One region of the Saccharomonospora glauca K62 genome, then DNA from elsewhere that is predicted to be linked to it. Evidence: riboswitches for the same ligand, from Rfam matches in the RefSeq annotation. Region 1 holds a riboswitch; each other region holds the start of a gene.

Region 1 (4,772 bases):
CGGCCCGGCTGCCGCGCCGATCCTGTTCGGGCTGGCGGGACTCGGAACGGCGGCCACGGCCGTCGTGGTCGTCGTCCGCCGCCGCAGCGCCTGACCGGTCCCCGCGCCGCCACCGCCCGATCCGGTGGCGGCGCGGGAGCCGTCTGCTATCCCAGCGTGCGCCGCACCTCGGTGGCTGCGGCGACCAGGTTGCGCAACGCGGGCTCCACCTCGGCGTAGCCTCGGGTCTTCAGCCCACAGTCCGGGTTCACCCACAGCCGTGAGGGCGGCACCGACGCCAGTGCGGCCCGCAGGAGTTCGACGATCTCGGCCACCTCCGGCACCCGCGGGGAGTGGATGTCGTACACGCCGGGCCCGACCCCGCGCGCGAATCCGGCGGCCTCCAGGTCGCCCAACACCTCCATCCTCGACCGCGCGGCCTCGATGCTGGTGACGTCGGCGTCGAGTGCGGCGATGGCGTCGATGACGTCGCCGAACTCCGAGTAGCACAGGTGCGTGTGCACCTGGGTGCTCGCCCGTGCACCCGACGTGGCCAGCCGGAACGCCTCCACGGCCCAGTCCAGGTACTCCTTGTGCCGGTGGGCGCGCAGCGGCAACAGCTCCCGCAGCGCCGGTTCGTCCACCTGGATCACGCCGAGTCCCGCGGCCTCCAGGTCGGCGATCTCGTCACGGATGGCCAGGGCCACCTGCTTCGCCGTGTCCGCGAGCGGCTGGTCGTCACGCACGAACGACCACGCCAGGATCGTCACCGGTCCGGTCAGCATGCCCTTCACCGGCCGGTCCGTGAGGCTCGCCGCGTACGCGGCCCACTCGACGGTGATGGGTTCGGGCCGGGACACGTCGCCGAACAGGATCGGCGGGCGCACGCAGCGTGACCCGTACGACTGGACCCAGCCGTGCTCGGTGTCCGCGAAACCGGCGAGGTGCTCGGCGAAGTACTGCACCATGTCGTTGCGTTCGGGCTCGCCGTGCACGAGGACGTCGAGCCCCAGCTCCTCCTGCAGTCGCACCACCCGCTCGATCTCCGCGCGCATCCGGCTGATGTAGGTGTCGTGGTCGATACCGCCGCGACGCAGGGCGGCCCTGGTCCTGCGCACGTCGGCGGTCTGCGGGAACGACCCGATGGTGGTCGTCGGCAACGGTGGCAGCCGCAGCGCCTCCTGCTGAGCCTCCCGGCGGACGTCGTAGTCGGCCCGGCGGGTGTCCCGAGGCCGCAGCCCCGCCAGGCGACGCCTGACCTGCTCGTCTCGCACCCGCTCGGCGTTCACCCGGTCGGTGACCACTCTCCGAGCCGCGGCGAGCTCCTCGGCCACCGCGTCGCGCCCCTCGCGCAGTGCCCTGCCGAGGACGACAACCTCGTGCACCTTCTGCCGCGCGAACGCCAGCCACGAGGCCACCTGCGGGTCGAGGCTCGACTCCGCTTCGACGTCGTAGGGCACGTGCAGCAGCGAACACGACGAGCTGACGGCGACCTCGCCCGCCAGACCGAGCAGTGTGGCCGCCGTGGTGAGGGCGCGGTCGAGGTCGGTGCGCCAGACGTTACGGCCGTCGACCAGTCCGGCCACCAGCGTCTTGTCCCGCAGGCCCGGTAACGCTGCCAGCGAGTCCAGACCCGGGTCACCGGCCACGAAGTCGACTCCCACGGCCTCGACGGGGGCGGCCGACAGGATCTCCAGTGCCTCCCCGAGGTCACCGAAGTAGCCGGCGACGAAGAGCTTCGGACGCTCGGCCAGCGAGCCGAGCGAGCGGTACGCCTCGCGGAGGGCCGCGAGTTCGGCTTCGGTGCGGTCGGCCGCGAACGCGGGCTCGTCGAGCTGCACCCATTCCACGCCGGCACGCGCGAGTTCGCGCAACAGTTCGGCGTACGCGTCGACCAGTTCGTCCACTGTGTCCAGCGGACGGAACCCCGGAGCCGCTTCGGAATCCGGTTTGGACAGAAGGAGGAACGTCACCGGCCCCACCAACACGGGCCGGACGGGAATGCCGAGCTCGTCGGCCTCCCGAACCTGCTCCAGCACACCGTGGTCGGCGAGGAAAAACCGAGTGTCCGGCCCGATCTCAGGCACGAGGTAGTGGTAGTTGGTGTCGAACCACTTCGTCAGTTCCAACGGCGGCGTCGACTCCACGCCCCTCGCCATGGCGAAGTAGGTGTCGAGTGGGCTCAGTCCCAGGTCCGCGTACCGGCGGGGCACGGCTCCGAAGGTCACCGCCGTGTCGAGTACGTGGTCGTAGAAGGAGAACGTGTTGCCGGGTACCGAGTCGAGTCCGGCCTGACGCAACGAACGCCAGGTGTCGATACGCAGGTCGCGAGCGATGTTCCGCAACTCGGCCTCGCTGATGCGCGACGCCCAGTAGTTCTCCAGCGCTCGTTTGAGTTCCCGGTTCGGTCCGATCCTGGGATAACCGAGTACGGTCGATCCGATTGTGCTGGTCAAGGCTCTCTCCTCGCGAGCTCGACGGCGGCACCGGACGCGCGACGGCGGCCTCGCGGGCGAGCGGGTGGCGACGCGACGTCGCCGAACCACTCGTCCGCCAGGGTCACCCTCGAACGCCCGGAGGTCACGCACACCGGCGGTGTGCGCACCGGTGGCAGGTCTTCGGACTCGCGGGCACGGCCCGGCTCCCACCGGGGCTCCTACTGACCGTCGCTTCCCAGACCGTGTGGCCCAGTGCGTTGGAACCGGTCGAGCGACCGGCCACGGCGTTCGTTCCCACTCACCGCTGCGGGGCAGTCCCGGATTCCCACCGGGTTCCCTCTTGCCTCGCCCACCGCCTCGGCGGAAGGCGAACCACCAGCGCGTCTCACTGTAGTGACGCCGGGGTGCTTGACAAGGGAGCCCGACCGAGCGGTTCGCCTGCCTGCCGTCGCCCGTAACACCGTGCGCCTCCGTTCCGACAAAGTGGCGGACATCACCTCGGCGGTCGCCCCGCGGCTCGGAAACGGAGGAACGGATGGGTCGTCGCAAGCGCAGGCAATCCCGAGCCGGCTCGGATCCCCTCATCCGCCACCGCGACAGGATCGCGTCGCTGGAACATCGGGTGGCCGGGCTTGCCGCTTCCGAGAAGCAGCGGCAGCAGGCCAACGCCGTTCGCACGGAGATTCACACGGTTCTCCTGGATCTGAAGCACGTTCCGCGCTCGCCGTCCCGGGACCGGCTGGCCCTGCGGGCGAGGACCCTGTTGGGGAAGTTGGCGGCGCTCACGACCTCCCCGGACCGGAAACGCGAACTCGGGGGGCGTGATCGGCAGCGCGGATCCGGCGTCTCCGTCCGGGACCTCGAACGGGAGATCCGCGAACTCGTCAAGATACGCAACCCGATGCTGCGTCACGGCAAGGAAGTGCCACCGGAGTTGGCGGAGCGGGAGGCGAAACTGACGGAGCGACTGCGTGTCACCGCGAAGGCGATCCGGGAGTCCCGGCTCGACCGTGGTCACAAGGCCGCGCACCTGACACGGATACAACGCGCCCGAGCAAGCCTGCACAACAAACCCGAAGCAGAGACCCCGTCTCGAAGGACGGCGTCCTCGACGCGGGACCCCGAAAGCATCCGTCGCGCCCGCGTTCGTGAGGAACTGGAACGGGAGGAACGGGAGCGCAGAAACCAGTCGACCTCGGTCTACACCGTCAGTGGTGGCCTGCCGGGGCTGGGTAGACGTCGCTGAACATGCCCCGAGGCCGCTCTCACGCCTCCGTCTCGTCCGGGATGAACGCCAGTTGGTCGGGATGGAAGCTGTCGCGGCACGGGGGTGGCAGCCACGCCTGCGGCCTGGCGCTCTTCTGCCTACCGAGTTCGGTGAAGTTCAGCGGCGCGGAAAGGTCGGCGTGGTAGGCGGCGCCGTCCTTGACCGGTTCGAAGGCCAGGTCGGCGGGCTCCACGCCCACGCCGACGGCCACGAGGTAGGCGTCGTCGAGCGCGGTGGAGAACGCGGCCCACCCGCCCGCGAAGTGCCACACGCGGGCCCTGACCTGCGCACCTTCGATGCGCCACCAGACGATGGGCCATTCGAGATACCGACGGGCCTGATGTTCGGCGTGTTCGACGAGCGCGGGGATCAGTCCCTCGGGCCTGGTCACGGTGCTGTCGGGCAAGGTCACGTTGACGACGCCGAAGGCCCCGCTGAAAGCGACCTCCACCAGTGGGTCCTTGCCGTTCGGGCACATGATGGCCTCGTACCTCTGCTTCGGCAGCGTGCCCACCCGGATTCCGTTGTCGGAGTCGGACTCACGGTGACCCAGCCACAGCGCCCAGGGCGGCCTGCCGGGCAGTCCCTCGAAGAAGTCCACCCAGCGAATGCCGCGGAACGTCTCGTCGAGGCCGTACACCGGGAAGTCGACGACCGACGATGTGTGTGGGGCGGCGTTGGAGTCCACGCGACGATAGTGCACCTTCCGAGCCGTTTCGGCAGCGCGATGTCACCTTCCGCGTTGCCGGAACCTCGTCAGCGCCGAAACCCACCCTCGGCGTCGACCACATTGGCCGTGATCGTGGCGGCGTCCTCGCTGAGCAGAAGCGACACGACCGCGGCGGCTTCCTCGGGTGTGTTCCACCGCCCGCGTGGCAGTCGTTCGGCGACCGAGGCGGTCAGCTCCTCGTCCGCCCACCCGGTGTCCGTCGGCCCCGGGTTCACGGTGTTCACGGTGATCCCGTCGTCGGCGAGCGCGTCCGACAGGGTCCACGTGAGCTGGTGCAGCGCGCCTTTCGTTGCGGCGTAAGGGATTTCCCTCGCCATGGGGCTCAGATGCTGGCCCGAGGTGAAGAGCACCACGCGTC
Region 2 (4,772 bases), 2.2 Mb from region 1:
GTTGTTGTGCCTGGTGCTCGCGTTCGTTTTGTTCCTGGGCGCGGTGTGGCTCTACCTGGAGTTCTCCATCAACCGCACCGACGCGCTCCCCGACGACTACGAGGGCAGGCCGCCCGCGGGGGAGGGCACCAACTGGCTGCTGGTGGGCTCGGACTCCCGTGAAGGGCTCGACGAGGAGCAGATGGCGAAGCTGTCCACCGGAGACGCGAGCGGCAAGCGCACCGACACGATCATGCTCGTGCACATCCCGGACAACGACACGAAGCCGACGCTGCTGAGCCTGCCGCGCGACTCGCGGGTCGAGATTCCGGGCTACGGCGTCAACAAGATCAACGCCGCGTTCGCCTTCGGTGGTCCTCCCCTGCTGATACAGACGGTGGAGTTGGCCACGGGACTGCGCATCGATCACTACGCCGAGATCGGGTTCGGTGGCTTCGCGCAGGTCGTCGACGCCATCGGCGGTGTCGAAATGGACATCCCGCAGGAAATGCGCGACACCAAGACGGGGGTGGTGATCCCGGCGGGGAAGCAGACGCTCGACGGCGCGCAGGCGCTCGGGTTCGTCCGGATGCGGTACAGCTCGGCCACGCCGCGGTCGGACCTGGACCGCGTGGCGAACCAGCGCAAGTTCATCGGGGCGCTCGCCAACGAGATCGCGAGCCCGGCCACCCTGCTGAATCCGTTCGACGTGTTCCCGCTGCTGGGAGCCGTGCCCGACGCGCTCACGCTCGACACCGACGACCACCTGCACAACCTCGTGGGGTTGGCGTGGGCCATGAGGGGCATCAGCAGCGGCGGAGTGATCACGACCACCGTTCCGGTCACCTCCGCCTCGGCCGAGAGTTGGGACCCGGCGAAGTCGGAGGCGCTGTTCGAGGCACTGCGCACCGACTCCCCGGTCCCCGAGGACGCACTCATGGAGTGACCCCCGTTGCACCGGCCACGGCCGCCGGGTCCTTCGCGCGGCCGTGCCCGGTGCAACGTCAGGCCTCCTCCGGCCGAGTCACCAGGCGGGGAACCGAGCGGGACTTGCCGTCCGCGTCGATCGCGACGAACGTCAGCCGCGCGGCCGCGACCTCCGTCGTCGGACCCGAGGTGTTCCAGCGCTCGGAGGTCACCCTGACGGCGGTGGTCATCGAGATCCGCCCCAACCGCTCCAGCTCGGCATGGACGCTGAGCAGGTCACCGGCCCGGACCGGGGCCCGGAAGGTCATCCGGTCCACCGACACGGTCACCGCGGGACCGTCGGCGCGGCGAGTCGCGGCGGACGGCACCGTGCGCGTGGAGGCGCACGGACAGCGGGCAAGTCTTCGGACTCGTGGGCGATGTCGGTCGCTGTCGGAGAAGACCTCAAGGACGGACGCCTACTGGCCGTCGCTTCCCGGACCGAGAAGGCTCAGTGCTCGATGACGGCGGTCGTTTCCACTGATCGCTGCGAGGCAGTCCCGGATTCCCACCGGGTTCCCTCTTACGATGCCCCGCGAGGGGCGAACCCACGGCGCGCCCCACCTTACGGCTCGGCCGGAGGGGCGGCACTCGGCGTGGCTTTTCGTCACATCGCGTCGCCATGGTGCGCACGACGGAGGCGGCGTCAGCTCTTCCGGGCGCGCAGTACTTCCAACGCCTTGTCGGCGTGGACGGACATACGGAGTTCGCTGCGGATCACGGCGAGTACTCTCCGGTCGGTGTCGATGACGAACGTGTGCCGCTTGGTGCGCAGCGGACCGAACGCCCGACGCACCCCGAACTGCTCGGCGACGGCGCCGTCGACGTCGGAGAGCAGCGGGAAGCCCAGGGAATGGGCCTCGGAGAACTTCCGCTGGGTGTCCACCGGGTCGGAACTCACGCCCACCGGGCGGGCCCCGAGCTCGGCGAATTCGGAGGCCAGGTCGCGGAAGTGGCAGCTCTCGGCCGTGCAGCCGGGGCTCATCGCGGCCGGATAGAAGAACAACACGACGGGACCGGTGGCGAGGAGCTCGGTCAGCCGACGAGGGGTACCCGTCTCGTCGGGCAACGTGAAGTCCGGCGCGGTGGAAAGTTCTGTCATGGCCGCGATGATTCCATTCGCGCGGCCGATTCGGCGAGCATGGACCGGATGCCCGCCGCGTCGACTTCCTCGCCGAACAACTTGCCACGACCCGCGACGGCCCCCAGCTCGGCGAGTTTGCGCGCGTGCTCGGTGTCGTGCACGCCGTCGACGCCGATCCGTAAGATGCCGAGTTCGCGGGCCCGCTTCACCAGCATGGCGAAGTGCCGGTGAGCGCCCTGGGCGCTCTCGCCTTCCTCGGCGAGTGCGTCGACCAACGTGCCCGACACGATGACGAAGCCGACGGGAAGCCGGTGCTGGTGGATCAGCTCGATGTCGGCGGCCCCGGCCACCGCCAGGGTGATCTTGACGTCGAGCTCGGCGAGGATGGACAGGTTCTCCAGCACCTCACCACGGGGGTCGGTCAGGTCCGCGCTGTCGACGCAGATGCGGAGCTTGGTGGCCGGGAGGCCCGTGCGTTCGAGTTCGGTGCGGACGATGCGGACCAGGTTCGGGTCGATGGCGAGCCGGGAAGGCAGCCGGACGCACAGATCCGGTGCGTTGCCGAACTCCCGTTGCCACGAGGCGGCGTCGGCGATGGACTGGGCCAACAGCGTCTCCCCCAGCGCCGGGGTCATCCCGGTGGCGTCGGCCAGGGCGAAGAAATCACGTGGTCGCAACACCCCGTGTTCGGGGTGGTCCCAGCGGAGCTGGGCGTTGACCACCGCGATGCGTTCGTGCTCGTCGAGCGTGACCGTGGGTTCGTAGTCCACGCCGAACTGGCCGTTCTCCAGACCACCGCCGATCCCGGCTCCGATACCGAAGCGGCGCCGGTCGCGGTCGTGCAGCTCCTGCTCGAACAGCATCCACTGGGCCTTGCCGTTCTCCTTGGCGCGGTGCAGGGTCAGCTCGGCCGCCCGCTGGAGGTCCTCGCGGCTGCGTCCCGGCCCCTCGGTGACGACGATGCCCACGCTGACGTTGATCCCGACGCCCGTTTCGTCCACGTACACGGGTTCGGCGAGGTCACGCATGGCCTCCTCGACGAGGTCGACCACGGTGGCGGTGTCGGGTTCCCCGTCCTGCCGCCCGTGAAGGAGCACGGCGAAACCGTCGCCGGACAACCTCGCGACCACCGCGTCGTACTGCGGGCACGCGGTGAAGTTGCCCTCCAGTTTGCACGCCACCTGTCGGAGCAGCTCGTCGCCCGCGCCCGGCCCCAGGCCGTCGTTAATGACGCGGAACCCGTCGATGTCGAGGTAGACGAGGGCGATCCGACCGCCCGACGACGCGGCGAGGGCGGTGTCCAGTTTGTTGTCGAAGTGGTACGAGTTCGGCAGCCCGGTGAGTGGGTCCTGGATGTTCTGCCTGCGGAGCTGTTCGCTGAGCAGATCGAGCTCGTGAATGTCCTCGATCAGCAGCACCGGATGCGGAAGGCCGGAGTCCTCGGCGGTGAGGGTGGCGATGGTCACGCGGGTCCGCAGCGTGCCGTCGCGGCCGTGGGTGAGGGTGAGCCGTTCCTGCCGGGGCCGTCGGGCCGGGAGCAGGGCCTCGTCGAGGGCCGCGGCCAGCACCCGCGCGTCGTTCGGCGTGGCGGCGAGCTCCGTGAGAGGCCGACCGACGAGGTCGGCGCGGGTGTGGTGGAGCAGTTCGCCGAAAGCGGGGTTGACATCGTGGATGGTGCCGTCGGGGTTCCCGAGCACGACGCCGATCGGGATGGCGGCGTAGAGGTCGGCGAAACGGCGCGCGGCCGCGTCGCGAGCCGTCTGCGCCTCCGCCCGTGCCTCGCGCGCGACCGCGAGCAGGGCGGGCTCCAAGGTCTCAGTGGACAACGACACGCCGTCGACCTCACCGAGACGCGCGACCCAACGGCGCGCGATGTCATCCAGTCCTGGCGTGTCACCAGGTTCCGGCACGCTTCACCTCGCACATTCTCGTCGACCCTCCGAGGTGATTGTCATCCTCGCAGGGCAGCATTTTCCGGACCATAGTCCGCAACTCTGCAACAGCATCATGCAATGAGCATCTTGTCTACCGCCTGGAAGGGTGGATTGATCACTCCACCGTGTCGTGTGGGGCTACTGCCGGTGCGATTTCCGATGCAGTATGACGGCGGCCGGAGCCGGTGGGGGTAGCCACGCCGACTCCGGCCGGGTTTCGTTGGTCACTACTCGGGAGTCGGTCCGGCCTCCTCCCGAGCAGCGAGGGTCAGTCCCACTCCAACGCGGCACCGCTGCGGTAGTCGATGACCCTGGTCTCGAAGAAGTTCTTCTCCTTGCGCAGGTCCATGGCCTCCGACATCCACGGGAACGGGTTCTCCCGCTCCCCGAACACCGGCTCCAGCCCGAGCTGGGCGGCCCTGCGGTCGGTGATGAAGTGCATGTACTGCTCGCACAGCTCCGCCGACAACCCGAGCATCGGCCTCGGCATGGTGTCACGAGCGTAGGCCACTTCCAGCTCGCACGCCTCCACGAGCATGTCGCGCACCTCACGCTGGAACTCCGGGGTCCACAGCCGGGGGTTCTCCGCCTTGATCTGGTTGATGCAGTCGATGCCGAAGTTCAGGTGGATCGACTCGTCGCGCAGGATGTACTGGTACTGCTCGGCGATGCCCACCATCTTGTTGCGTCGGCCGAGCGACAGCACCTGGGCGAACCCGGTGTAGAACCACATGCCCTCGAACACGACGTAGAAGGCCACGAGGTCGCGCAGAAAGTCCCGGTCGGCCTCCACGGTGCCCGTGCGGAAG
Region 3 (4,772 bases), 760 kb from region 1:
CGACCTCCTCGATCGACACGGGTTTCCGCACGCCTTCCCGAAGGGCGAACATCCCCCGGAGGACCCCGCCCTCGCGGTTCAGTCGGTTCACCTCGTCGACGTATCGGCGGTACACCTCCCGCCGTCGCGAGGCGCTCGCGTGCTGGAGCAGGAACACGGTCTCGGGGGTGAACAGGTGCAGTTCCCCCTCCCGGCGGTAGGCGTAGTCACCGCCCGGCTCCAGGCCGCGGTGGGCACGCTCGGCGGGATTCTCCGGGTACGCGCGGCGGTGCCGGATGGCCACCTCCTCGGCGAGCACGTCCAGCCCCACCCCACCGAGGGTGGACACGGTGCCGGTGAAGTACTCGTCGAGGATGTCCTGCGACAACCCCAGGGCTTCGAAGACCTGAGCTCCGGTGTAGGCGCCGACGGTCGAGATGCCCATCTTCGACATGATCTTCAAAACGCCCTTGTTCAGCGCCGTGATGTAGTTGCGCACGGCGGTGGGGGCGTCGACCCCGCTGACGGCTCCCTGCGCGACGAGGTCCTCGATCGACTCGAACGCCAGATACGGGTTGACCGCCGCGGCACCGTACCCGAGCAGCAGCGCGATGTGGTGTACCTCGCGCGCGTCGCCCGTCTCCACCACCAGCGCGACCCGCAGGCGCTCCTTGGTCCGAACGAGGTGGTGGTGCACCGCCGACACGAGCAACAGCGAGGGAATCGGTGCCATCCGGTGGTCGGAGTCGCGGTCGGAGAGCACGAGGATGTGGGCGCCGGCCTCCACGGCTCGCGACGCTTCCTTCCGCACCCGCTCGATCGCCTCGGCGAGCGCCTCCCCGCCACCGTCCACCTCGTACAGTCCTGAAAGGACAGTACAGGAGAATCCGGGCAGGTCGCCGTCAGCGTTGACGTGGACGAGCTTGGCGAGCTCGTCGTTGTCAATGACGGGCGAGTCGAGCTGGATCTGCCGACACGAGGCGGGTCCCGGCGCGAGCAGGTTCTGCTCCGGTCCCATCACCCTGCTTAAGGAGGTGACGAGTTCCTCGCGGATGGCGTCGAGCGGCGGGTTGGTGACCTGCGCGAACCCCTGCTTGAAGTACTCGTACAACAGCCGGGACCGCTTGGAGAGCACCGAGGGAGGCGTGTCCGACCCCATCGACCCCACGGGTTCGGCGCCCTTGAGCGCCATCGGCGTCAGCAGGACCTTCAGCTCCTCCTCGGTGTAGCCGAAGGCGAGTTGCCTCCGCAGGACGGAGGCATGGCTCTGGGGCACGTGCTGCCGCTCGGGGAGCTTGTCGAGGGACAGCAGTCCCGCGCGCAGCCACTCGTCGTAGGGAGCCTGCGCGGCGAGGTCGGCCTTGATCTCGTCGTCGTCGACGACCCTGCCCGCCTCGGTGTCCACGCAGAACATGCGGCCCGGCTTGAGCCTGCCCTTGGCGACGACCTCCCCCGCAGGCACGTCCAGCACGCCGCTCTCACTGGCGAACACGACGCGATCGTCCGCGGTACGCCACCAGCGGGCCGGCCGCAGTCCGTTGCGGTCGAGCACCGCGCCGACCAGCGACCCGTCGGTGAAGGTCACGCACGCGGGACCGTCCCACGGTTCCATGAGGCTCGCGTGGAACTGGTAGAACGCCCGGCGCGCGGGGTCCATGGTGCGGTGGTTCTCCCACGCCTCGGGGATCATCATGAGCACCGCGTGCGGCAGGCTCCGACCTCCGAGGTGCAGCAGTTCCAGTACCTCGTCGAACGACGCCGAGTCGGAGCCGTCCGGCGAGCACACGGGGAAGAGCCGACTGAGGTCTCCCGGAATGAGGTCGGAGTCCAACAACGCCTCGCGCGCCCGCATCCGGTTGCGGTTGCCCCGGATGGTGTTGATCTCGCCGTTGTGCGCGACGAACCGGAAAGGATGCGCCAGCGGCCACGACGGGAACGTGTTGGTGGAAAAGCGGCTGTGCACGAGCGCGATGGCGCTGGTCAACCGCTCGTCGCGCAAGTCGGGGAAGAACACCGGGAGCTGGGTCGGCGTGAGCATCCCCTTGTAGACCAGGGTCCGCGCCGACAACGACGGGAAGTACACCCCGCACTCGGCGGCGAGGGTCTCGTGTTCGGCGCGTTTGCGCAGGCAGAACGCGAGCCGATCGAGGTCCACACCTGCCCGACGGCCTCCGTCGGCGTTCGGTGCCTCCGCGACGAACAGCATGGCGAAGTGCGGCATCACCGACCGGGCGGTGGGGCCGACTTCGGCGGCGTCCGGAGCCGTGGGCACCTCTCGCCACCCGAGCACGACCAAGTTCTCCTCGGTCGCGATGCGTTCCACCGTTCTCACGGCCCGTGCCCGTGCCTCGGCCTCCGCGGGCAGGAACACCAGTCCCGCCGCGTAGCGGTGCCGCCCGTGTTCGTCGGGCTCGGGAAGCGCGAAATCCACCTCGGCGCGCAGGAAATCGTCCGGAAGTTGCACCAGAATGCCCGCCCCGTCGCCACTCGTGGGCTCCGCTCCCGCGGCACCACGATGGTCGAGATTCGTGAGCGCGGTCAAACCGTCCGTGACGATCCCATGCGAACGCACGCCCTTGACGTGGGCAATCATGGCCACACCGCATGCGTCCTTTTCCGCCGCAGGATCGTATACGCCCTGCTTCTCTGGGATCGCGGAGAAGATCAAAGGGACCTCCTGCGTCGTCATCGTGCTCTTCGTGCCGGGCACGGGACGACAATGGCCCGTCAATTAGCGCGACTTTAACACCTGAGAAATGCCCTGAAAACGGTTCGAATCAACCATCTTGCCCGGTGGCGTAACAATCTCGCAGCATTGCCGCACCGGTTTTGCCGGCTTTACGTCGGTGCCGTGTCGTGGTGTGTCGACTCGGTCACCGAGCCGACGTCCGGCCGTCGCCATGTGAGCCGAGGGGCCGGATCACCCGAGTGTACTCGACGCCCCGGCCTGGTACTGTCACTGCGACGTGAGCGGTAGCGAAGTCCGGTGAGAATCCGGCGCTGTGCCGCAACTGTGATGGCCCTCCGTCACGGCCGCCGTGCGAGCCGTGGAGTGCCCAGCCAGGTCGCCTCACCGTTCACGCGACGCCATTACCGCCTCCGGCGCAGAGGTGCGGCGTCCGCGACCGCCCGACGGTCTCGGCGCAGCCGACGCGCCGCCCGAGAAGTCGAGGTTCGATGTTGCCTGTCAGACGGTTTCTGCTCCTCCCGCTACTGCTGGTGCTTTCCCTCACAGCCTGCGCCGAGCGCCAGGAGGACACTCCTCGGGACTCGGCCGACAGCAGTGGTTTTCCCGTCGAGCTGAAGCCCGAGGGCGCGCCCGCCGTCACGCTGGAGGAGCGCCCCGAGCGCATCGTGTCGCTGTCACCGTCGGCCACCGAGGTCCTGTACGCCGTCGGAGCCGGTGACCAGGTGGTGGCCGTCGACGAGATGTCGACCATCCCGGAACAGGCCCCGCGTACGGAGATGTCGGGCTTGAACCCCGATCCGCAGCGGATCGCCGCGCACGACCCCGACCTCGTCGTCGTGGAGTCGGACACCGACGGCAAGCTGGCCGACGCGCTCGCCAAGACCGGAACGCCCACGCTGGTGCTGCGAGCCCCGGAGACGCTGGACGCGATGTACGCGCAGTTCGAGCTCGTGGGCAAGGCCACGGGCCACGCGAGCGAGGGCGAGGACCTGGCCCGGCGGACGAAGGAGGAGATCGAGAAGCTGGTCGCCGACGCGGGGAACGCGGGCGAGAACCTGAGCTACTACCACGAACTCGACCCGAGTTACTACAGCGTGACCTCCGAGACCTTCATCGGTCAGATCTACGGCCTGTTCGGCCTCACCAACATCGCCGATCGGGACGACCCCTCCGCGCACGGCGGTTATCCGCAGCTGTCGGCGGAGACGATCCTTTCGGCCGATCCCGACCTCGTCTTCCTCGCCGACACCCAGTGCTGCGGACAGACCGCCGAGACCGTGGCGAAACGCCCCGGTTGGGACACGTTGACCGCCGTGAGAGAACACCGGGTGATCGAGCTGCAGGAAGACTCCGCGTCCCGGTGGACGCCGAGGATCGTCGACTTCGTCCGCACCGTGGCCGACGGCGTGGCGAAGGTCGCCGACTGATCGTGCTGAAGCGCTCGGTACGACGCGCTCGCGTCCGCGGACGCGAGCACACCACCCGGCTGCGACCGGGCACGGTGCTGCTCGCGCTCGTGGGACTGCTGGCCGTCGGTGTGTTCGCCGTGGTGGTCGGGGCCGGGGATCTGGGCTGGCAGCGCGTGCTCGCCGAGATCGTCGCCCAGGTCACGGGGACGATGTCGCCGCTGTCGGAACGCGAAGCGGCCATCGTCTGGGAACTGCGCGTACCTCGGGTGTTGCTCGCCGGCATCGTTGGTGCCGCTCTCGCGAGCGCGGGCGCCACCTTCCAGGGGGTGTTCCGCAACCCCCTGGCCGACCCGTACCTTCTCGGGGCCGCGGCCGGCGCGGGCATGGCCGCCACCCTCGTCATGGTGCTGGCCCCCGCCGTGACGACGTGGCCGGTGGGGCCCGTGCCGCTGGCCGCCTTCGCCGGCGCGCTCGGCGGGGTGGGGCTGAGCTGGATGTTGGGGCGCTCCGCGAGTGGGACGGGTACCGCGACGCTGTTGCTCGCGGGAGTGGCGGTGACCGCGTTCCTGACCGCCGTCCAGACGTTCGTGCAGCAACTCGACACCGACACCCTCCAGCGGGTGTACACGTGGACGCTCGGCGGTCTCAACGTGAGCGGGTGGACCGACGTGTGGCTGGCCCTGCCCTACGTCACC

Evidence for each region. Region 1 has a riboswitch for cobalamin ahead of metE (5-methyltetrahydropteroyltriglutamate--homocysteine S-methyltransferase). Riboswitches for the same ligand answer to the same signal wherever they lie in the genome.
Region 2: it holds a riboswitch for cobalamin, as region 1 does, so the genes downstream of both, SACGLDRAFT_RS08910 (acyl-CoA thioesterase) here and metE (5-methyltetrahydropteroyltriglutamate--homocysteine S-methyltransferase) in region 1, are expected to answer to the same signal.
Region 3: it holds a riboswitch for cobalamin, as region 1 does, so the genes downstream of both, SACGLDRAFT_RS15420 (ABC transporter substrate-binding protein) here and metE (5-methyltetrahydropteroyltriglutamate--homocysteine S-methyltransferase) in region 1, are expected to answer to the same signal.

What each region holds. Positions count from the first base shown of each region.
Region 1 covers NZ_CM001484.1:4,069,061-4,073,832, forward strand. Annotated here, with positions in the region: gene SACGLDRAFT_RS18950 (excalibur calcium-binding domain-containing protein) at 1-94, shown strand, start outside; gene metE (5-methyltetrahydropteroyltriglutamate--homocysteine S-methyltransferase) at 147-2,435, opposite strand; cobalamin riboswitch at 2,572-2,809, opposite strand; gene SACGLDRAFT_RS18960 (hypothetical protein) at 2,953-3,663, shown strand; gene SACGLDRAFT_RS18965 (hypothetical protein) at 3,683-4,372, opposite strand; gene SACGLDRAFT_RS18970 (SDR family oxidoreductase) at 4,441-4,772, opposite strand, start outside.
Region 2 covers NZ_CM001484.1:1,841,410-1,846,181, forward strand. Annotated here, with positions in the region: gene SACGLDRAFT_RS08905 (LCP family protein) at 1-925, shown strand, start outside; gene SACGLDRAFT_RS08910 (acyl-CoA thioesterase) at 984-1,274, opposite strand; cobalamin riboswitch at 1,285-1,512, opposite strand; gene SACGLDRAFT_RS08915 (peroxiredoxin) at 1,592-2,047, opposite strand; gene SACGLDRAFT_RS08920 (EAL domain-containing protein) at 2,044-3,939, opposite strand; gene SACGLDRAFT_RS08925 (ribonucleotide-diphosphate reductase subunit beta) at 4,232-4,772, opposite strand, start outside.
Region 3 covers NZ_CM001484.1:3,313,365-3,318,136, forward strand. Annotated here, with positions in the region: gene gltB (glutamate synthase large subunit) at 1-2,647, opposite strand, end outside; cobalamin riboswitch at 2,911-3,053, shown strand; gene SACGLDRAFT_RS15420 (ABC transporter substrate-binding protein) at 3,157-4,095, shown strand; gene SACGLDRAFT_RS15425 (FecCD family ABC transporter permease) at 4,098-4,772, shown strand, end outside.